2 regions of the Streptomyces poriticola genome follow, and region 2 is predicted to be linked to the other one. Evidence: riboswitches for the same ligand, from Rfam matches in the RefSeq annotation. Region 2 holds a riboswitch; the other holds the start of a gene.
What was found. Region 2 has a riboswitch for glycine ahead of gcvT (glycine cleavage system aminomethyltransferase GcvT). Riboswitches for the same ligand answer to the same signal wherever they lie in the genome.

Region 1: it holds a riboswitch for glycine, as region 2 does, so the genes downstream of both, gcvP (aminomethyl-transferring glycine dehydrogenase) here and gcvT (glycine cleavage system aminomethyltransferase GcvT) in region 2, are expected to answer to the same signal.

Annotation. Positions count from the first base shown of each region.
Region 1 is NZ_JBAGKH010000044.1:2,501-13,911, reverse strand. It holds gene gcvP (aminomethyl-transferring glycine dehydrogenase) at 1-2,778, opposite strand, end outside; glycine riboswitch at 2,955-3,050, opposite strand; gene V5O46_RS29780 (PRC-barrel domain-containing protein) at 3,176-3,547, shown strand; gene V5O46_RS29775 (DNA polymerase IV) at 3,623-5,032, opposite strand; gene V5O46_RS29770 (MerR family transcriptional regulator) at 5,100-5,723, opposite strand; gene V5O46_RS29765 (bifunctional nuclease family protein) at 5,959-6,432, opposite strand; gene ftsR (transcriptional regulator FtsR) at 6,575-7,330, opposite strand; gene V5O46_RS29755 (FHA domain-containing protein) at 7,375-7,911, opposite strand; gene V5O46_RS29750 (DUF881 domain-containing protein) at 8,396-9,244, opposite strand; gene V5O46_RS29745 (small basic family protein) at 9,250-9,582, opposite strand; gene V5O46_RS29740 (DUF881 domain-containing protein) at 9,579-10,484, opposite strand; gene V5O46_RS29735 (mannose-1-phosphate guanyltransferase) at 10,584-11,411, opposite strand, start outside.
Region 2 is NZ_JBAGKH010000009.1:162,720-174,130, forward strand. It holds gene V5O46_RS15985 (trimeric intracellular cation channel family protein) at 1-37, opposite strand, end outside; gene V5O46_RS15990 (ABC transporter ATP-binding protein) at 114-1,301, opposite strand; gene V5O46_RS15995 (ABC transporter ATP-binding protein) at 1,298-2,299, opposite strand; gene V5O46_RS16000 (ABC transporter permease) at 2,303-3,259, opposite strand; gene V5O46_RS16005 (ABC transporter permease) at 3,261-4,265, opposite strand; gene V5O46_RS16010 (ABC transporter substrate-binding protein) at 4,408-6,075, opposite strand; gene V5O46_RS16015 (enhanced serine sensitivity protein SseB C-terminal domain-containing protein) at 6,300-7,115, opposite strand; gene V5O46_RS16020 (enhanced serine sensitivity protein SseB) at 7,248-8,051, opposite strand; gene V5O46_RS16025 (AAA family ATPase) at 8,130-8,798, opposite strand; glycine riboswitch at 8,979-9,074, shown strand; glycine riboswitch at 9,075-9,191, shown strand; gene gcvT (glycine cleavage system aminomethyltransferase GcvT) at 9,230-10,348, shown strand; gene gcvH (glycine cleavage system protein GcvH) at 10,465-10,842, shown strand; gene glyA (serine hydroxymethyltransferase) at 10,855-11,411, shown strand, end outside.

The DNA of each region.
Region 1 (11,411 bases), on a different contig from region 2:
GTCGGCCGGGAAGACGGCCTCCTCACGGCCGTAGGCGTGCTCCCAGTCGCCGCGCAGCGCGTCGGCGGTGTGGGGGGCGCCCCGCAGCGGGTTGTCGTCGGCCGGCCACTCGCCGGAGGCGACCTTGTCGATCTCCGCCCGGATGGCGATCATCGCCTCGCAGAACCGGTCGAGCTCGGTCAGGTCCTCGGACTCGGTCGGCTCGATCATGAGCGTCCCGGCCACCGGGAACGACATGGTCGGGGCGTGGAAGCCGTAGTCGATCAGCCGCTTGGCGATGTCGTCGACGCTCACTCCGGTGGCCTTGGTCAGCGGGCGCAGGTCGATGATGCACTCGTGCGCGACCAGCCCGCCCGGGCCGGTGTAGAGGACCGGGTAGTGCGGCTCCAGACGCCTGGCGATGTAGTTGGCGGACAGCACCGCCACCTGGGTGGCCCGCTTGAGGCCCTCACCGCCCATCAGCCGGACGTACGCCCACGAGATGGGCAGGATGCCCGCCGAGCCCCAGGGGGCCGCGGAGATCGGTCCCACGCCCGTCTCCGGGCCGGCCGCGGGCTGCAGCGGGTGGTTGGGCAGATACGGAGCCAGGTGCGAGCGGACGGCCACCGGGCCGACGCCGGGACCGCCGCCGCCGTGCGGGATGCAGAAGGTCTTGTGCAGGTTCAGGTGCGAGACGTCGCCGCCGAAGTGGCCGGGCTTGGCGAGGCCGACCAGGGCGTTGAGATTGGCGCCGTCGACGTAGACCTGGCCGCCGGCGTCGTGCACCCGGGCGCAGATGTCGGCGACGTGCTCCTCGAACACGCCGTGCGTGGACGGGTATGTGATCATCAGCACGGCCAGCTGGTCGCGGTGCTGCTCGATCTTGGCCCGGAGGTCCGCGACGTCGATCTCGCCGTCCTCGGCTGTCTTGACGACGACGACCTTCATCCCGGCCATCACCGCGCTGGCGGCGTTGGTGCCGTGCGCGGAGGACGGGATCAGGCACACCGTGCGCTGCTCGTGCCCGTTGGCTCGGTGGTAGCCGCGGACGGCGAGCAGACCGGCCAGCTCGCCCTGGGACCCGGCGTTGGGCTGCAGGGAGACCTTGTCGTAGCCGGTGACCTCGGCGAGACGGTCCTCCAGCTCACGGATGAGGGTCAGATAGCCCTGGACCTGTCCGGCGGGCGCGAAGGGGTGCAGCTGCCCGAACTCCGGCCAGGTCACCGGCTCCATCTCGGTGGTCGCGTTGAGCTTCATGGTGCAGGAGCCCAGCGGGATCATGCCACGGTCCAGGGCGTAGTCGCGGTCGGCCAGACGGCGCAGGTAGCGCAGCATGGCCGTCTCGGAGCGGTGCTGGTGGAAGACGGGGTGCGTGAGGTAATCGTCGGTGCGCTGCAGCGCCTCGGGCAGCGCGTCCTCGGTCACCGCGTCCAGTGCCTCGATGTCGCCCTCGACACCGAAGGCCGTCCACACGGCACCCACCTGGGCGCGGAGGGTGGTCTCGTCGCAGGCGACGGAGACGTGGTCGGCGTCGACCGGCCGCAGGTTCACGCCGTTCTCCCGGGCGGCGGCGACGACGTCGGCGGCACGGCCCGGCACCCGGGCGGTGACCGTGTCGAAGTAGGCGCCGTGGACGATCTCCACACCTCCGGCCGCGAGGCCCGCGGCGAGGACCGAGGCGTAGCGGTGGGTGCGCCGTGCGATGGTCCGCAGGCCCTCGGGGCCGTGGTAGACGGCGTACATGCCGGCCATGACGGCGAGCAGCACCTGCGCGGTGCAGATGTTGCTGGTGGCCTTCTCTCGGCGGATGTGCTGCTCACGGGTCTGCAGGGCGAGGCGGTAGGCCCTGTTGCCGTCGGCGTCGACGGAGACGCCCACGAGGCGCCCGGGCAGGCTGCGGGCCATCTTCTCCTGGACGGCCATGTAGCCGGCGTGCGGCCCGCCGAAGCCCATGGGGACGCCGAAGCGCTGGGTGGTGCCGACCGCGATGTCCGCGCCCAGCTCGCCGGGCGACTTCAGCAGCGTGAGGGCGAGCAGATCGGCGGCCACGGTGACGACGGCGCCGAGCTCGTGCGCCCGGTCGATCACCGGCTTGATGTCGCGGACGGCGCCGGAGGCCCCCGGGTACTGGATCAGGACGCCGTTGATCTCCCGCTCGGCCACCTCGGCCGGGATGCCGTCGCTCAGGTCGGCGACGACGACCTCGACGCCGGTCGGCTCGGCGCGGGTGCGGATCACGGCGATGGTCTGCGGCAGTGCGTCGGCGTCGACCAGGAACAGACCCTTCTTGTTCCTGCCCATGCGCCGCGAGAGCGCCATGGCCTCGGCGGCGGCGGTGCCCTCGTCGAGCAGCGAGGCTCCGGAGGTGGGCAGGCCGGTGAGATCGGCGACCATGGTCTGGAAGTTCAGCAGAGCTTCCAGGCGGCCCTGCGAGATCTCCGGCTGGTACGGCGTGTAGGCCGTGTACCAGGCAGGGTTCTCCATGACGTTGCGCAGGACGACGGGCGGGGTGAACGTCCCGTAGTAGCCGAGGCCGATCATGGAGTCGAGGACCTGGTTGCGGTCGGCGAGGGAGCGCAGCTCGGCCAGCACCTCGGGCTCGGTGCGCGCGCCCGGCAGGTCCAGCGCCTCGGCGTTCTTGATCACATCCGGCACCGCGGCTGCCGTGAGCTCGTCGAGCGAGCCGTATCCGACCTGGGCGAGCATCTTGGCCCGGGACTCGTGGTCGGGGCCGATGTGGCGCTGCTCGAAAGGCGTACCCTGTTCGAGCTCGGAGAGCGGAATGCGATGGGCGGTCATTGCGGAGGCCTCCTGGTCTGACGCGACCTTCGAGGGGCACCACGGCGCGGGTACCCGGACGGCCTCCCCCTCTGTCATCTCAACCTGAGAGCTTCACCGGGCCACCCGAGGGCTCCCGGCTTTCACCGTCGGTGAGGGCGGACGCCGTCGACACCCGCCCTGCTTTCCAGAGTGACCTCGTCCGTGCGGTACGTGGGCCTGAGAGATTCCGGGGAGGATTTGCTCCTTCGGCGCCTCCGACGGTCTTCGGAGGACTCTCCCGCACGGGGTCAGCAGCCGCTGTCAGCGTACCAGCGAGGTCAATGCCCGGACCTTCGAGTGGCCGCCATCACGAATCTGCCGTTTTGTAGTGCTTACGGATGATTCATCGAATGGTTTGCGACCACGTGGAGGGACCGTGCGTACCGAGATCGATCCGCGCAACCTGATCGGCCGCAAGGCGTTCGACCGGAACGGCACCAAGATCGGCACGATCGACGAGGTCTACCTCGACGACGCCACCGGTGTACCCGAGTGGGCGGCCATACGGACCGGCCTGTTCAGCAGGGACGCCTTCGTCCCGCTGGAGCCGAGCGAGCTGGTCGAGGGCGCTCTGCGGGTGCCCTTCGACCGGGCCCTGATCAAGGAGGCGCCCGACTTCGGCGTCGGCCGGCATCTCTCCCCGGAGCAGGAGCTCCAGCTCTACCACCACTACGGTCTCGACGTGGCCGCACCTCCCGCGCAGCACGACCGCGACTTCGGCAAGCTGGCGGGCTCGGAGGAGGGCTGACGGCACTGCCGTCGGGTGCCGGACGCCGTCGTCCGTCGGGTGTCGGACGCCGTCGTCGGGGACGCCGGAGCGGGATCAGCCGTGGCGGCCCGGCGGTGTGGGTGCCGCCGGAGCCGGGACGCCGGCCTCGCCGGGTCTTCGGGGCACCAGCGGCAGCGGATCCGCGGGTGCCAGGTCGGGGTCGTCGGTCCGGTAGGTCCGCACCCGTCCGGGCTCCCCGTCGGGTGTCTCGAACCGCACGGTGACCCGGCCCAGGCCGCTGCCCTGCACCCATCCGTGGCCGTGCACGGTGTGCCGGACGTCGTGCCCGGGAGGCCACCGGCGCTCGGCGGGCGGCTGGTCCGGCGTGTCGGGCTCGTCGGCCCCGGGTTCCTCGGTGTGCCGCTCCGCCGGCTCCGTGCCCGCCCGCTCCCCCGCCGCCTGGGCGAAGAGGTCCTCCTGGGTGTAGTCGGCCAGTCCGCTGACCCCGACCCCGAGCAGCCGCACCCCGCCCGTGGTGTCCACCGAGTCCAGCAGTCGGCCCGCCGCCTCCCGCACCACGGCCGGATCGTCCGTGGGCCCGCGCAGGGTCTCGGAACGGGTGAGCGTGGAGAAGTCGTACCGCCGGACCTTGAGCACGATCGTCCGCCCGGAGTGCCCGGCCGCGCGCAGCCGCCGCACGCAGCGGTCGGCGAGCCGCTGCACCTCGAGCCCGACTCGCACCCGGTCGTGGATGTCGACGTCGTAGGTGTCCTCCACCGACACCGACTTGGCCTCCCGCTCGGCCACCACCGGCCGCTCGTCGCGGGCCAGGGCCATGGCGTACAGCCCGTGCCCGTGCGCCTTGCCTAGCAGTCGGACGAGCTCGTCCTCGCCGGCCTCGGCGAGCTCGCCGACCGTGTGGATGCCGGCGCGCCGCAGATGGTCACCGGTCGCCGGGCCCACCCCGGGCAGGGTGCGCACGGACATCGGCCCGAGCAGCGCCCGCTCGGTGCCCGGCACGATCAGCACCAGCCCGTCGGGCTTGGCCTGCTCGGAGGCGATCTTGGCGAGCATCTTGGACGCGGCGAGACCCACCGATCCGGTCAGTCCGGTGACCGCGCGAATGTCCGCGCGCAGTCTGGTCCCGGCCAGGCGCGCCGACTCCGCGTCCCAGGCCGCACCGCCGGCCTCCAGGTCGACGAAGGCCTCGTCCAGGCTCAGCGGCTCCACCAGCGGCGACAGCGCCTGCAGCAGCGCCATCACCTGCTCGCTGACCGACCGGTAGAACGCGAAGCGGGGCACGAGATAGGCGGCGTGCGGCGCGAGCCGCCGGGCCTGCGCCATCGGCATCGCCGAGTGGACCCCGAACTCCCGGGCCTCGTAGGAGGCGGTGGCGACCACGCCCCGCGGGCCGAGCCCGCCCACGATCACGGCCTTCCCGCGCAGGCTCGGCTTGGACGCCTGCTCCACCGAGGCGAAGAAGGCATCCATGTCGAGATGCAGGATCGTGGGCGCGGTTCTCACATCTCCGATGCTGCCCTACGCCACTGACATTGCCCTGCGCACGGGCCGGGGGCCCGGGCGGGACGGTTCAGACCGCTCGGTTGCGCCGTCGGGCCAGCTCGTCCGCGGGGTTGTGCCCGATCAGGGTCTCGCCCGTGTCGATCCGCTCGCCGTGCAGTTGCGACAGGGCGCTCTCGACATCGCGCCACACCACGCCGACGGCGATGCCGAAGATGCCCTGACCGCCCTGGAGCAGGGCGTGGACCTCGTCGGGCGAGGTGCACTCGTACACGGTGGCGCCGTCGCTCATCAGCGTCATCCGCTCCAGGTCGCGGAAGCCGCACTCCCTGAGGTGCTGGACGGCGGTGCGGATGTTCTGCAGCGACACACCGGTGTCGAGGAACCGCTTGACGATCTTCAGAACGACGACGTCGCGAAAACTGTAGAGCCGCTGCGTCCCGGACCCGTGGGCAGGTCGCACACTCGGTTCGACCAGCCCCGTGCGGGCCCAGTAGTCCAGCTGCCGGTAGGTGATACCGGCAGCGGCACAGGCCGTCGGGCCGCGGTAGCCGATCTGCTCGGACGTCATGGACGTCGCCCCTCCGCTGCTGAGCACAGCCGTCGGTCGCTGCGGAGCGTGAGGGTACGGACCGCTCGCCCCGAAACCGCGTCCGGGGGCACCCCCAGCCGTACCGTCGCCGCTGATTCTCACGCCGACCTCCGTCCTTGACCTGCCTCCTCGACGGTAGGCAGTCACCAAGGGTGCGTCAACGATCGCCACACTCGGCACGCCGAGTGATAATCACCCTAAGAGTGGTTTCCCGTGCCCGCCCGCGGGGAAAGGCTAGCCGAATGTCCCCGGAGGGGCGGGACGGCGCCGATGTGCACCGTGGGCTCCTGCGGCTACCCCTGTGGTCAGCGGTGCCACGGGCTGGTGGTGGCCGGTGTCACTGGTTGCTGGTGCCGAAGTCCTCCGGCGAGATCTGGTCGAGGAACTCGCGGAACTTCTCCACCTCGTCCTCCTGCTCGTCCGGGATCGCGATACCGGCGTCGTCGAGCACCGTCTCACTGCCGTAGATCGGTGTTCCGGTGCGCAGGGCCAGCGCTATCGCGTCGGACGGCCGGGCACTGACCTCGACCCCGCTGGCGAAGACCAGCTCGGCGTAGAAGACCCCCTCACGCAGGTCGGTGATGCGTACCTCGGTGAGCTCCTGGCCGACGGCTTCCAGCACGTCCTTGAACAGGTCGTGGGTCAGCGGACGCGCGGGAGCCATGCCCTGCTGGGCGAAGGCGATCGCCGTCGCCTCCCCCGGCCCGATCCAGATGGGGAGGTAGCGGTCGCCTCCCACCTCGCGCAGCAGCACGATCGGTTGGTTGGAGGGCATCTCGACCCGGACACCTACGACATCGAGCTCGTTCACACAGCAACCCTAGGCCGTGCCCGGGACGTTTGGGTAGTCGAGCCGGGAACGGGTGGCCGATCCGGAGCAGCGTACGGCCCGTTCCGATCGGACGAACAACCGTTCCCCCGGGGCTGGTGTCCGATGGCCGTGAGCAGGCGGGTCAGGGCAGGCGGACACCGAGCGCGGACTGCACGAGCGCCGCGTGCAGCTTCACCGCGAGTCCCGCCAGCTCCTTGGTACGGGCCTGGGCATGCGCCCTGGTCTGCGGGTTCCGGTGGCGTCTGAGCGGGGCCACCACCTGGTCCACCAGCCCGGCCTCCCGGTCCGCGGCCGCCTTCATCACCCGCAGGTGCCGCGGCTCGATGCCGAACCGCCCGAGCTCGACGACGAGCGCGGCGACGGTGGCCGCCTCGGCGTCGTACGCCCCGTCGGACAGCGGGGCGATCAGCCCGTAGGACTCCCACTCCGCCAGCTGCTGCTCCGCTATCCCGGCCGCGGCCATCAGCTCCGCCCGGCCGATCCTGGCCCTGGCGGGCGTCTCGGCGGGCCCGGACAGGGGCTCCCGGAGGTGCTGCGGCTCCCCGTCACGCTGGCGGCCCAGCGCCGGCAATGTGACCGCCTCGCCGCGCTCCCTCGCATCCAGGTGCTCGCGGATCACCTTCAGCGGCAGGTAGTGGTCCCGCTGCATCCGCAGCACCAGGCCGAGGCGCTCGACGTCGGCTCCGCTGAACTTGCGGTACCCGGCCGGGGTCCGTCGCGGCTCGACCAGGCCCTCCGACTCCAGGAACCGGATCTTGGAGATCGTGATGTCGGGAAACTCGTCGCGCAGCACGTTCAGCACCGCGCCGATGCTCATCAGCCCAGTGTCCGTGGCGGCGGCACCGTGGCCGGCACCGCCGCTCGGTGTGTGAACCATGGACCTTCCCTGGGGTCCCCCCGGGATCAGCTCCCGGGGGACGGTCAGTAGCCCCGCTGGCTCGCGTAGAAGACCAGCCGGTACTTGCCGATCTGCACCTCGTCACCATTCGACAGGGCGACCTGGTCGATCCGCTCCCGGTTGACATACGTGCCGTTCAGGCTGCCGACGTCGGCGACCGTGAACGTGCCGTCCGGGCTGCGGCGGAACTCCACGTGCCGCCGCGAGACCGTCACGTCGTCCAGGAAGATGTCGCTCTGCGGGTGACGGCCGGCCGTGGTCAGCTCGCCGTCCAGCAGGAAGCGGCTGCCCGAGTTCGGGCCGCGGCGCACCACCAGCAGCGCGGAACCGAAGGGCAGCGCCTCCACCGCCGCCTGGGCCTCGGGCGAGAGCGTCGGCATCGGCGTCTGGCCGGTGGCCTCGGCGTCGTAGGCCTCCAGACCCGAGATGGAGATCGTGGAGGTGGTCTCGGACGGACGCTCCGCCGCCGCTCCGGGCCGCAGCGGCGCGCCGCAGTTGGAGCAGAAGCGGCTGTTCTCCGCGTTGCGGTTACCGCACCTCGTACACACCAGGGCCGACATGGACGGATCCTCCTGCCGCGGCTGCCCCGCGGGGGCATGGGACGCGTACGGATCGGAGCTAAACCCTCCACCCGTACTTGAGGTTGACGGTTGCCCGAAACCTATGCCGCCGGACTGTGCAGGGTCAACAGACGGCGCGCCCTGACCACCGGAAATGTCACCGCCCGGACCAGCCACCTGGTCCCGGAACAGCGGGCGCGAGCCCTCCGCGTCGGTCTGCGCACGGTGGCGGGCGGTCGCGTCGCTGCCGCCCTCTCGCGCGCTCTTGCCGAACAACTTCGCAAACAACTTCACGGGCGATTCCCCTTGACCGAAACAGACCCGCCCGTGGGGCAGGACGAACCCTGACTGAACCTACTGGCCGGCCCGGACACCTTCACAACGTCCGTCTCCACCAGACAGTTTCCACCACGCACCACCCATTCGGTGCGCCGACCCCCCGCAACCTCGCGCCCTCGTCGGACGACCCCCATGCACCCGCGGTTCACTGGGAGGACGACCGAGCGTAGTCAGGCCGCTTCGCCGCTCGCAAGGCATCCACAACGATCTTGCTCGACCGCTCGACCGTCACGGTGGCCTGTTCCTTCTCCAGAGTCTGCACCACGCCTCCAGGGATGTTGAGCGCCGGTTCGAGGTCCTGCGGCTTGCCGATGACCTGGAAACGATACGGCGCGTCGATCTTGTTCCCGTCGACGCTCACCTGGCCGTCCGAGTCCGTCAGATAGGTGCCGGCGACGACTCGTACACCGTTCACCTGGATCGCCTCGGCGCCCGCCGCTCGCAGCTCCTGGATGGCGTCGAGCAGCATGTTCGCCTCGACCGTCCCCTTCGTGTCCTCGATCGTCATGGTGATGCCGGGCCCCTGCGCGGCTACCGTGCCCGCGAGGATGCCGAGTTGCCGCTCCTTCTCCACCGTCTGCCGACGGGCCTCTTCGGCCTGGTCGGAGCTGTTCTCCAGCTCGTCGCGCTGCTTCTCCAGCCCCTGCTTCTCGTCCTCAAGACGCTCCGTGCGGTCGTCGAGTTCATCGAGGATGCGGACGAGATCCTCCTGCCGTGCCCCGCGCAGGGCGTTGTCGCCCTCGCTGTTGGCCGCCACCTGGACGGCCAGTCCGAAGCCGAGACCGAACAGGAGCAGCGCGACGATGAGTTGGGCCCGGCTGACCCGCGGCGGCCACAGGCTCTTCACCAGCCGCTGCCGGCCGTTCGGCTCGGGCCGCGGCTCCTGAACCGCCGCGTCCGGGACCGCCGTGGGCGGCGCGGCCACCTCCTCGGCCACCTCCTCGGGCAGCTCCCTGCGCAGCGGGCGCTCCGGCGTGTGCTCCTGCTCACTCATCGGCCTCACGCCCGGAACACGTGCCGGCGGATCGCCGCGGCATTGGAGAAGATCCGGATGCCGAGGACCACCACGACACCTGTGGAGAGCTGCGCCCCCACGCCCAACTCGTCACCGAGGAACACGATCAGCGCGGCCACCACCACGTTCGACAGGAACGACACCACGAAGACCTTGTCGTCGAAGATGCCGTCGAGCATGGCCCGCAGACCACCGAAGACGGCGTCGAGCGCCGCCACGACGGCGATCGGCAGATAAGGCTCGACGGCCGCCGGAACCTCCGGCCGGACCAACAGTCCGGCCACGACTCCCAGGACGAGGCCCAGTACGGCGATCACGATGTGCCCTTCTCGGTTTTCGGCTGTGCAGTTCGTACGATCACGCTCGGTGCGGCGGCCAGCTCCAGCTCGTCCTCCACGGACAGACTGGTGCGAATCCCGTAGCTCTCCCGCAGGGCGTCCAGGTACAGCCCGTCCGGGCTCTCCCGGAACCGGTTGCGCAGCCCCGTGCCGTCCCCCACCGCGAGCACCGTGTACGGCGGCACCAGCGGCCTGTTGTCGACCAGTATGGCGTCACCGGCGGCCCTGATCGCGGACAGCGCCGTCAGCCGCTGCCCGTTGATCGAGATCGCCTCGGCCTCGGAGGCCCACAGCCCGTTGACCACACGCTGCATGTCGCGGTCGCGCACCCGCCCGGTGTCGGCGAAGCCGGAGGTGCCGCGCGGATTTCCGTCGCCGCCGGCACCGGCCCCCTTGGCGTCGTCGACCACGAGGCGCACCCCCGGCCCGCGCACGGCGACGGCTCCCGCCAGGATGCCGACCAGGTCGGAACCGTCGCTGCCGCCATTGCGCTCCAGCGCCTCGCGCTGCTGTGCGCCGACATCCGCACGGAGCTCGTCGATGCTCTCCTCGAGCTCGTCCGCCACCTCGGTCTGCTCGTCTATGCGGTCGATGAGCTCCTCACGCTCTTTGGCGACGACGGGCGCCGCGACCCGCGCCTGTGCCGCCCCGACGGTCACCACGAGCGCCGCGAGCACCAGACCGGCGGCCAGCCCCAGCTTCGCCCGCAGCGTCTTGGGCAGCCCGCCGGCACCGTCGGCGCGCCGGCGGGCGGCGGCCTCGGCGTAGCCGTCGTCGAGGCTGTGGTCCATGACGTTGGTGAGCAACGACATGGAGGCGTCCGGACGTGCGGGCCCCGCGGGTGTGCTCCGAACGGGGGGTTGCTGCGGCATGCCGCACATCGTCGCACGTCCCCGGCGTCGCCTTCGAACGGCCCCTCCGGCGTGCCGGACAGGCCCCCTCGGGGGCACTTGTCCGGCACGCGCGCGTGCCTGGCGGCCCTACCGGCCGGCGCTGTCCACGACCGCCGACCACTCGTCGAGCAGGGCCTGCGCGGAGGCGTCGTCGGGCCCCTCGGCCCACAGGTGGGTGACCGCCTCGGCCGGGTCGGGCAGCACCATCACCCATCGTCCGTCGGGCTCCACCACCCGCACGCCGTCGGTGGTGTCCACCGACCGGTCCCCCGCGGCCTCGACCACCCGCCGCATCACCAGGCCCTTGACGGCCCACGGGGTCGCCAAGTCGCGCTTGAGGACATGTGCCCTGGGGATACGGGCGTCGATCTGGCTGAGAGTGAGCTGCGTCCGCCCCACCAGCCCGATCAGCCGTACGAAGGCCGCGGTGCCGTCGTAGACGCTGCTGAACTCCGGGACGATGAAGCCGCCCATGCCGTCCCCGCCGAAGATCGTTCCCTCCTCGCCTCCGACGCGGGTGAGATCGTCGGGCGACGTGGTGGTCCACTCGACCTGGGTGCCGTGGTAAGCGGCCACCTGTTCGGCGATCCGGGTCGTGGTCACCGGCAGCGCGACCCGCCCGCTGCGACGCTCGGCGGCGATCAGGTCCAGCATCACCAGCAGCGCCCGGTCGTCCTCGATGATGCGGCCCTTCTCGTCGACGAGCGAGAGTCGCTCGCCGACCGGGTCGAACCGCACACCGAACGCGGCGCGGGAGGACGCCACGATCTCGCCCAGCCGCACCAGGCCCGACCGTCGCATGTCGGCCGTCTCCGTCGGCCTGGACTCGTCGAGACCGGGGTTGACGGTCAGCGAGTCCACCCCGAGCTTGCCGAGCAGGTTGGGCAGGACCAGCCCGGCACTGCCGTTGGACGC
Region 2 (11,411 bases):
TGTGCTGGACGGACTCGGTGAACAGTTGCTGGAGCACCCCGACATTCTCACCTGCCGGTGGGCCCGCGCCTCCGGTTCACCCTGAGGCGCGGGCCACCCTCACGGACGCACGGCTAGAGAGCCTTCTCGGGCTTCTCGGCCTTCTCGGGCTTCTCGGCCGTCCCGGACTTCTCAGACTTCTCGGAATTATCGGGGACCTTCTCCGTCTTCTCCGCGTTCTCGGGCGCCTTCTCCGGCCGCTCGCTCTTCTCGACGCCCGTCGACTGCTCCGGCACCGCCGGCACCACCGCGCCCGAGGTGCGCTGCAGCGTCCCGTCGGCTATCTCGGCGGCGTAGTGACAGGCCACCCGGTGACCGCCGCCGATGTCGGCGAGCGCGGGCCGGTCGGTCGCGCACAGCGTGTCCTGCACCCACGGGCAGCGGGTGTGGAAGCGGCACCCGGTGGGCGGGTTCGCCGGCGACGGCAGGTCGCCGGCGAGCAGGATCCGCTCCCGCTGGTCCTCGACCTCCGGGTCGGGCACCGGCACCGCCGACATCAGCGCCCTGGTGTAGGGGTGCCGGGGCTCGGCGTACAGCGCGTCGCTCGGCGCCTCCTCCACCAGCGCGCCCAGGTACATCACGCCGATCACGTCGGAGATGTGCCGGACCACGGCGAGGTCGTGGGCGATCACCACATAGGTCAGGCCCAGTTCCTCCTGGAGCTCCTCCAGCAGGTTGATCACCTGTGCCTGGATGGACACGTCCAGCGCCGAGACCGGCTCGTCACAGATGATCACGTCGGGTTCCAGCACCAGCGCGCGGGCGATGCCGATGCGCTGGCGCTGGCCGCCGGAGAACTCGTGCGGGTAGCGCGACAGGGCGTTGCCGGGCAGCCCGACCCGGGCCAGGATCTTCTTGATCTTCTCCCGGCGCTCCTCCTGGGTGGCGCCGATGTCGTGGGCGAGCATGCCCTCGGTGAGGATCGACTCGATGTTCTGGCGGGGGTTGAGGGAGCCCAGCGGGTCCTGGAAGACCATCTGCAGGCGCCGCCGGAAGCGGCGCATCTCCTCCACGGGCAGCTTCGCCAGGTCCGTGCCGTCGAGGACGACCTCACCCTCGGTGATGTCCACCAGGCGCAGCACGGCCCGGCCGAGGGTGGTCTTGCCGCAGCCGGACTCGCCGACCAGGCCGTAGGTCTGGCCAGCCTCGACCTTGAGGGAGACACCGTCGACCGCGTGCACATGGCCGACCGTGCGGTCGAAGAGGATGCCCTTCTTCACCGGGAAGTGGACTTTGACTCCGTCCAGTTCGAGCAGGCTCATGCGGGGACCTCCTCGGCCCGGGCGGCTACGGCTACGGGGTTGACGCAACGCACCTGGTGACCGGCCGTGCGAGGTTCGGTGAGCTCTGGCGTGCCGCCGAGGCAGTCCAGCTCGTAGCGGTCGCAGCGCGGGGCGAAGGCGCAGCCGTCCGCCCAGGCGATGCGGTCGTTGATCGAGCCGCGCACCGGGGTGAGCGGTTCGCCGCGCGGTGCGTCCAGGCGTGGGATGGAGCCCAGCAGTCCGTGCGCGTACGGGTGGGTCGGGTCGTCGAACAGCGCCCTGCGGTCGGCGGACTCGACGACCTTGCCCGCGTACAGGACATTGACCTGGTCGCAGAGTCCGGCGACGACACCCAGGTCGTGGGTGATCATCAGCAGCGCGGTGCCCTCCTCGTCCACCAGCTCCCTGAGCAGCTCCAGGATCTGCGCCTGGATGGTGACATCGAGGGCCGTGGTCGGTTCGTCCGCGATGAGCAGGGAGGGCGCGCAGGCCACGGCCATGGCGATCAGCGCGCGCTGGCGCATGCCACCGGACATCTGGTGCGGGTACTCCTTGAGCCGCCGGGTGGGGTCGGGGATGCCGACCCGGTCCAGCAGATGCGCGGCCTCCTTGCGGGCGGCCTCGCCCTTGAGTCTGCGGTGGCGTTCGAGGATCTCGGTGACCTGGACGCCGATGGGGACGACCGGGTTCAGTGAGGACAGCGGGTCCTGGAAGATCATGGCGATCCGGCTGCCCCGCAGGTCGCGCAGCGCGCTGCGGCCCATGGTGAGCAGGTCGGAGCCGTCGAAGTCGGCGCGCCCGCCGACCCGGACGCCCTTGCTCGGCAGCAGTCCCATCAGCGCCAGGGAGGTGACGGACTTGCCGCAGCCGGATTCGCCGACCAGCCCCACGACCTGGCCCTGGTCGACCGAGAACGAGACCCCGTCGACCGCGCGGGACTCCTTGCGGCCCTGTCCGCCGAAGGTGACGGTCAGTTCGTCGACTGTGAGAAGTGGCATGGTTCAGCCTCGCAGCTTCGGGTCGAGGGCTTCCCGCATGGCCTCGCCGAGCAGGGTGAAGCCGAGGGCGGTGATGATGATGCCGACGGCCGGATAGACCGCCATCATCGGCGCGTTGTCGAAGAAGCGCTGTGCCTGGGCCAGCATGACGCCCCACTCGGGGACCGACGGGTCGGGGTTGCCGAGGCCGAGGTAGGACAGGGCGGCCGCCTCGATGATCGCGGTGGCCAGGGAGAGGGTCGCCTGGACGATCACCGGGCTGAGCGAGTTGGGCAGGATCTGGGTGACGACGATGCGCTTTCTGCGGACGCCGAGGGCGCGGGCGGCCAGGACGTAGTCGGTGCCGCCCTGGGCGAGCATCGAACCGCGCAGCAGCCGCGCGAAGATCGGCACCTGCACCACACCGACGGCGATCATCACGGTGGTCAGGGACTGGCCCATGACGGCGGCGACCGACACGGCGAGCAGCAGCGACGGCAGCGCCAGCATCATGTCGACGAACCGCATGACGACGGAGTCGAGGCGCTTGCCGGCCTCACCGCCCAGCGTTGCGGCGGCACCCGAGAGGCCGCCGATGAGGAAGCCCACGGTGAGTCCGATGACGGTGGCCACGACACCGACGAGGAGCGTCTGCCGGGCGCCGACCAGCATCCGGGAGAACATGTCCCGGCCGAGGTGGTCGAGTCCGAACCAGTTCCCGCCGCGCGGTCCGACGAACTGGCCCTGGTTGACCAGGACCTCGCCGCGCCAGGTCTGCGCGGTGGGCGTGTACGGGGCGACCCAGGGGCCGATGACGGCGAGCACCACGAAGGCGGCGACGATGCCGGCTCCGATGATCGCCATCTTGCTGGACTTCAGCCGGCGGAAGGCCTCCCGCCAGAGGCTGGCGCCGGTCGTGGACTCGTTGTGTGCGGTGAGCTCCGCGAGGCGCTGGATCTTCTCGGTCTTGGTGGTGCTCACGTCAGTGTACCCGCACTCTCGGGTCGATGAGGCTGTACGCCACGTCCACCAGCAGGTTGATCAGGACGTACGTGATCGCGATGAACATGATGAAGCCGACGAGCACCGGGTAGTCGCGGCCGTCGATCGCGGTCCGGATGAAGGAGCCGATGCCGCCGAAGGAGAACACCGACTCGGTCAGCACGGCCCCGGACAGCAGAGCGCCGGTGAGCAGGCCGACCGCGGTGACGACGGGGAGCATGGCGTTGCGCAGGATGTGCCGGCCGCGCACGACGCTGCGGCGCAGCCCCTTGGACTCGGCGGTGCGGACGTAGTCCTCGCCCAGCACCTCCAGGACGCTGGCCCTGGTCATGCGCACGATGACGGCGAGCGGGATGGAGGCGAGCGTGATCGCGGGGAGGACGAGATGGTGCAGCGCGTCGAGGGACGCGTCGAACTCCCCGGTGAGGATGCCGTCCAGAACGGCGAAGCCCGTCACGTCGGTGGCGTTGATCCCGGAGTCCTGGCGGCCGTAGGTGGGGAACAGGCCCAGGCCGACGGCGAAGACGTCCTTGAGGATGAGCCCGAGGAAGAAGACCGGGACACAGATCCCGAAGAGCGAACCGGAGACCGCGGTGACGTCCAGCCAGCCGCCGCGCTTGCGGGCGGCGAAGTAGCCGAGCGGGACACCGATGGCGATGGCGATGAGCATCGCGGTCAGGGAGAGCTCGACGGTGGCCGGGAAGCGCAGGGTGAACTCGTCCCAGACCGGCTGCCCGGTCTGCACGGAGGTGCCCAGGTCCAGTTCGCCGATGCGCTTCAGGAAGCGCCAGTACTGGATGTAGAGGGGCTGATCGAGCCCCAGCGCACGGTTGATGCGTGCCACTTCGGCCTCGGTGGCCTTCTCCCCCAGGATCGCTGAGGCGGGTCCGCCGGGCAGCCGGTTGAGCCAGATGAAGAGCAGAACCGACAGGCCGAGCAGGGTGGGAATGAGTTGGAGCAGTCTTCGTACGACGAGACGCAGCACCCCGCATGCCCCTTTCTTACGAGTTCCTACGTGTGTGCCTTCAGGAACGGGTCCGCCCGGCCGCCGAGTGCAGCAGCCGGACGGACCCGTGTGCCATGTGTGTCTCGCCTACATGACAGAGGCATCGCCTACGTGAAGCCGCCTACTTGAAGGAGACTTCCGCGAAGTTCTCCTGGGTGAGCGGGGAGACCTTCGGCGGGTTGACGTTCTTGCCGAACGCGATGGCCGGCGGGGAGGAGGAGATCGGGACGCCCGGCAGGAACTCCATGATGGCCTCGTTGGCCCGCTCGTAGGCCGCCACGCGCTGCGCGGGGTCGGCCTCCTTGGAACCGGCCGTCACCGCGTCGAAGAGCTCCTCGTTCTTGAAGCCCCACTGCTTGTCGTACTCGGCGAACCAGGTGCCGATGAAGTTGTAGCCGTCGTTGAAGTCACCGGTCCAGCCCAGCATGTGCAGGGCGCAGCCGCCGGACTCGGTGGCGTCCAGGTAGTCCGGGGCCCACTTCATGGGCTTCGGGGTGACCTTGATGCCGGCCTTCTCCAGGTCGGCCTTCATCAGCTCGAAGAGGTCCTGCGGTGCGGGCATGTACGGGCGGGTGACCTCGGTCGGGTAGCAGAACTCGACCTCCAGGCCGCTCTCTCCGGCGTCGCTCAGCAGCTGCTTGGCCTTCGCCGTGTCGTAGGCGTAGGTCGTGACCTTGTCCGAGTAGCCGTCGATGGTGTCCGGCATGAACTGCGTGGCCACCTTGCCGCCCTCGGGCAGCTGCGTCTTCACCAGGTTCTCGCGGTCGATGGCGTGCGCGATCGCCTGGCGCACTTCCTTCTTCTGCAGCGCCGGGTTCTTCTCCTGGGTCATGCCGAGGTAGAAGATGTTGAAGACTCCGCGGGTCGGGACCTGGAAGCCTTCGCCCTCCAGGGTCTTGACGTCGGCGGGCGCGACCAGGTCGTAGCCGTCGATGTCACCGGCCTGCAGCGCCTGGCGGCGCGCTTCCTCGGTGTCGATGGTGCGGATGACCAGGCTCTTCACCTTGGCCTTGTCGCCCCAGTAGTCCTCGAAACGCTCGAGGGTGACTTCCTTGTTGCCCTTGTTCCACTTGGCGATCTTGTACGGGCCGGTACCGGCGACCGTGCCGGCCTCCTGGCTGTACTTGGGGTACGTGATGGCGTCGCCCTTGGCGGACGCCTCCTGCTTCTCGTACGCCTCGATGGCCTTCGGCGAGTGGATGGCCAGCGCGTTGAGGGAGAAGCCGCCGGGCAGGTTGGCGGAGGGCTTCTTGACCTCGATGACGGCGGTGTTCTCGTCCTTGGCGGTGCAGGACTTGTAGTTCGCCTCGGGGGTCTCGGGGTCCTCGTTCTTCGCGAAGCCGCCCATGATGGTCTGCCAGTAGTAGGAGACCGCGCTGGACTGGTAGGTGCCCGTCCAGTTGAACCAGTGGTCGTAGTTGGCGCACACGGCCGCGGCGTTGAAGGCCTCGCCGTCGTGGAACTTCACGCCCTTGCGGAGGTTGAAGGTCCACACCGTGCCCGCGTCGTTGCTCTCCCAGCTCTCGGCCAGGCCGCCGACCAGTTCGCTGCCGCCGGGCTCGTGCTCCAGCAGGGCCTCGAATGCCTGGCGGGTGACCCGGAAGGTCTCGCCGTCGCTGGCAAGGGCCGGGTCCAGCGAGCTGGGGTCTCCCGGGGCGCCGAACACGAACGTGTTCTTGGCGCCGTTGCCGTCTTCCGTGTCTCGCTCACTGGCACAGCCGGTGGCGATCAGACCGACCGCCAACGCGGCCGTGATCGCCCTGGCGGCGCGGGCTCTGAGTATGCGCATAGGGAGGCCACTCCGGGTTCCGCAGAAGGGAATGCACTGTTGACCGCCTGAACACTACAGACGGGACCGGCGCCGGAGAACAGTCCGGATAGCGGTGATACCTAGCTGAGATCTGAACAGTCGAAAAATCGGACGCTTCCGGTACATCAGGGAATTGCGCGGTTAACCTGCCTGAGAAATACGAGAGTTCGCAGGTCAGGTCAGGGTGCCGAGAAACGGTCGGATCAGTGGGCGTGGGGCGCGGCGGCGCCGGACTGCCGGCCGGGCACCGGCGGATATCCGTATCCGCCGCCTGCCGGGCCGGCGCCGTGGGCCTCGCGGTCGTAGAACGGACGGCTGTGGGCGCGCAGCCACATGGCGACCGGGTCGAGCGGGTCGGACATCGCCACCGTCGACACCGGCAGCCCGTCCGGGACCGCGCCGATCGACTGGTGCATCATCGCGCGCACGGCGTCGACGGCCGGCGGGGAGGCGTCGTACACATCCAGTCCGATGGCGAGATACGGCGCCCCCAGGGTCGGCTGCACCCAGGCGCGGCGCAGGGCGCGGACGGCCGGGGTGCGGTGGGCGTTCTGCGTGAGCAGGGCGTAGAACTGGGGGATCTCGATGGCCGGCTCGGACAGCCGCAGGGGTCCTGCGGGCTGGCGGTCAAGTCCGGCGGCGATCCGGCGCAGATCGAGCCACGGGATGCCGACGCCGCCGCCCGGGGCGTGCGGGTTGAGCCACAGGCCGTACCGGTCGGGGTACAGGGCGCGGGCCACTTCCAGGCCGTCGACCACTTCGTACGAGCGGTTCCAGCCGCTGGCCGAGAGCTCCTGGGCCGAGGTGACGCAGGGGGCGTAGCGGAAACCGTCGACGTCCATGGTCCCGTACTGGGCGTCCGGTGAGCCGGCCTGGCCGTGCCACAGCAGCATCCAGACCTGGCCGGACGCGGGGGTCGCGAGGGCGCGCAGCAGCGCCTCGTAGGCGTCGTAACGCCCGGGCGTCACCTGGCGCAGCATGTGCTCGACCTGCCCGGCCGCGGTGCCGCTGGCGCTCACGTGTATCGCCCCTTCTGGAAGTTCGCCGGTTATGAAACCAGCTTATGCGGCTCCGCGGACAGGCGGCGCCTTCGAACTCGGGTCCACTCACCCGTGCGCGGATGCGGGTTCGTCGTGCTCGTCCGGGGCGATCTACAGGTCCCGCTCGTAGAAAGGGCGTACCCGGCCCGTCATCCATTCGCAGACCGGGTCCTGCGCGGCCTCCAGGAGGACCAGGTTGACCGGCCACGGGGGCGGGGCCGTGGTGAGGGCGCGGCCGAGGGCCTGCAGGGGCAGGGCACGGGCGTCGTCCTCCCAGTGGGACAGCTCCACGCCGACGAACAGCACCGGGTCGGCGGTCTCGATCGCGGCGAGGCAGCGGCGGGCGGTGCGCACCACGCCGACGGCGTCGAACTCTGCGGAGGCCGCGGCGAGGAAGTCCACCGGGTCGTCCTGCCAGTCGGGTTCGGACAGCGTGACCCGGCCGCCGCCGGCGGGCCCGTCCAGCGGGGTGCGGCCGGTCCGGCACAGCTCTGCGACGGCGGGCGGGGGCAGCGGTATCCCCACCACGCCCTCGGGGTTGACCATGACGCCGACCTGCGGGGGCAGGCCGCGGGCGAACTCCACGGCGGGGGCGACGGTGTACGCCATGTGCGCACCGGCGACCTGGCGGAACTGCTCCTCGGAGCTGAACACCGGCACATAGGCCTGGCCCTCGATCTCCAGCGTGGGCAGGTCCAGGGGCCCGCTCTGCGGGCCGCCGCCGGCCGGCAGCGGGACCCAGACGAAGCTGCGGCCCAGCACCTCGAGTATCCGGCCGCCCGCGGACGGCACCCCGAGGGAGGCGGACAGCACCTCCTCCAGCTCGTTGCCCGGCCAACCGCCGTGCGGATGAGGGTGCGGCCGGGCCGGGAGGTCCCCGGAGAAGTCCGCCGCGGAGCCCGCTGGGAAGTCCATCTGTGCCTACCGCCTGCTCGAACCGCTGGTGTGGCTGAAAGGCTAGCGCGTGCGGGCCCGCGCGCCGCCTTCCGGTGTTCAGCCGGTGAAGCCGATGCGGCGCAGGGTGTCCGCGGCCGACCGGTCGAGGAGGACGGCCGAGGCGCAGCCGGCCGGCAGGGTGCCCCCGGCGGCGGCGCGCAGCAGCCGGGCGGTGGCCGCGCGGTGGCGGCGGAACGCGTAGCGGGAGACTCCCCGGCCGCGCCGGCGCTGCCCGGCGAGGGCGGCGTCGGCGCTGACGTCGAGCAGCAGCAGGTGCAGCGCGGTGCCGCGGCGCCGGGCCTCGCGGGCCAGCCAGGCCCGCACCCAGGCCTGGGTGCCGCAGTCGTGCACCACGACGCCGGCCTCAGAGCGCAGCGCGCGGTACAGCCCGGCGTAGTGGGCGAGCCGGACCAGGGGCCGGTAGACCGCGTAGGGCAGGAAGCGCGGCATGCGGCGGTCCCACCGGTCGCGGGTGTCCTGGGAGTCGATGCGCACCCCGGGCACCGTGCGCTCCATCAGCGTCGACTTGCCGCTGCCGGGCAGACCGGTGACGACGACGAGGTCGCGCGGCCCGAAGAGCAGCGCGCGGGGGCTGCGGCCGGCCCGGTCCCGCAGATCGCGGACGACGGGTGCGGGCTGTGCGGCACACGCCTCCCGGGCCGGGGCGGCGGGCTGCTCGGGCAGCGCGAGGCCCGAGGTGGTGGCGTACGCCGTGGTCCTGTTCACCGTGATCGTCCTCCCCTGGGGCGGTTCACGAGTTCCCGTCCCCGTCGAGTCTAAAGAGAAGGCAATAGGCGGTGCCTTGTGATTTCGTGTGCGTACTGCCACAGCCCGGTTACAGATTGCGCCCTGCCATGACGCGGCGATGCGTGCAATGATGTGCGCGCCAACTGCATACCGGCCGTTCGAACCCGCGCGGGAGAGTTCCCAGCCCTCGGCTGGGGCGCCGAAGGAGCAAGTCCCTCCCTTGAATCTCTCAGGCCCCGTTACCGCGCGGGCGAGGCACATCTGAAAAGCGGGCCGCCCTCGTCCGGCGGCCCCACCCAAGGTGCAAGCCCTGCCCGCCGTGCTCAGGTGGTCAGGGCGAACCTCTCAGGTTCCGATGACAGATGGGGAGGAACGACCTCGCTGTCATTGCCCTGGGAGACGACCGACCGATGAGCAGTACCGAACTCCGCCGTACCGCGCTCGATGCCGTGCATCGCTCGCTCGGCGCGACGATGACCGACTTCGCCGGCTGGGACATGCCCCTGCGCTACGGCTCCGAGCGCGACGAGCACACCGCCGTACGCACCCGGGCCGGCCTCTTCGACCTCTCGCACATGGGCGAGATCACCGTCACCGGCCCGCAGGCCGCCGCGCTGCTGGACCATGCGCTGGTCGGCAACATCGGCGGGGTGAAGCCGGGCCGGGCCCGCTACACCATGATCTGCCGGGCGGACGGCGGCATCCTGGACGACCTGATCGTCTACCGGCTGGCCGACGCCGAGTACATGGTGGTCGCCAACGCCTCCAACGCCCAGGTGGTGCTGGACGCGCTGACCGAGCGCGCCGCGGGCTTCGACGTCGAGGTGCGCGACGACCGGGACGCCTACGCGCTGCTGGCCGTGCAGGGCCCCGAGTCCCCGGCGATCGTCAAGAGCCTCACCGACGCCGACCTGGACGGTCTGAGGTACTACGCGGGCCTGCCCGGCACCGTGGCGGGCGTGCCCGCGCTGATCGCCCGGACCGGCTACACCGGCGAGGACGGCTTCGAGCTGTTCGTGAAGCCGGAGCACGCGGTGGAGCTGTGGCAGGCGCTGACCGGGGCCGGGGAGAGCGCCGGGCTCACCCCCTGCGGGCTGTCCTGCCGGGACACGCTGCGTCTGGAGGCGGGCATGCCGCTCTACGGGCACGAGCTGACCACCGGGCTGACGCCGTTCGACGCCGGGCTGGGCCGGGTGGTGAAGTTCGAGAAGGAGGGCGACTTCGTGGGGCGCGCGGCGCTCACCGAGGCCGCCTCCCGGGCCGAGCAGAACCCGCCCCGGGTGCTGGTCGGGCTGGTCGCCGAGGGCCGCCGCGTGCCGCGCGCCGGGTACCCGGTGGTGGCCGGCGGCGAGGTGATCGGCGAGGTCACCTCCGGTGCCCCGTCGCCGACACTGGGCAGGCCGATCGCGATGGCGTACGTCGACGCGGCGCACGCGGCGCCGGGCACGCCCGGGGTGGGCGTGGACATCCGGGGCACCCACGAGCCGTACGAGGTCGTGGCGCTGCCGTTCTACAAGCGCCAGAAGTAGAGAGTAGAGACCGGACCCGGTCCTCCCGGTGGCAGTCGCGTCTCCGCGCTGCCCACCAGCGGTTCCAGCTGTCCCCGATTCATCACCACTTCCCCGCGTACAGGAGAATTCAGGCCATGAGCAACCCCCAGCAGCTGCGCTACAGCAAGGAGCACGAGTGGCTGTCGACCGCCGAGGACGGCGTGTCGACGGTCGGCATCACGGAGCACGCGGCCAACGCGCTCGGTGACGTCGTCTTCGTCCAGCTCCCCGAGGTCGGCGACACCGTGTCCGCGGGCGAGACCTGCGGTGAGCTGGAGTCGACCAAGTCCGTCTCCGACCTGTACTCCCCCGTCTCCGGCGAGATCACCGAGGTCAACGAGGACGTCGTCAGCGACCCGTCGCTGGTGAACTCCGCGCCCTTCGAGGGCGGCTGGCTGTTCAAGGTCCGCGTGACGGAGGAGCCGGGCGACCTGCTCTCCGCCGACGAGTACACCGCCTTCTCCGCCGGCTGAGGAGCCCTGCCGATGTCTGTTCTGAACACCCCCCTGCACGAGCTCGACCCCGATGTCGCCGCCGCCGTCGACGCCGAGCTGCACCGCCAGCAGTCCACCCTGGAGATGATCGCCTCCGAGAACTTCGCGCCGGTCGCGGTGATGGAGGCGCAGGGTTCGGTCCTCACCAACAAGTACGCCGAGGGCTACCCGGGCCGGCGCTACTACGGCGGCTGCGAGCACGTCGACGTGGTCGAGCAGATCGCCATCGACCGGATCAAGGAGCTGTTCGGCGCCGAGCACGCCAACGTGCAGCCGCACTCCGGTGCCCAGGCCAACGCGGCCTCGATGTTCGCGCTGCTCAAGCCCGGCGACACGATCATGGGTCTGAACCTCGCCCACGGCGGGCACCTGACTCACGGCATGAAGATCAACTTCTCCGGCAAGCTGTACAACGTCGTCGCCTACCACGTCGGCGACGACGGCCTGGTCGACATGGCCGAGGTGGAGCGGCTGGCCAAGGAGAACAAGCCGAAGCTGATCGTGGCCGGCTGGTCGGCGTACCCCCGGCAGCTGGACTTCGCCGCGTT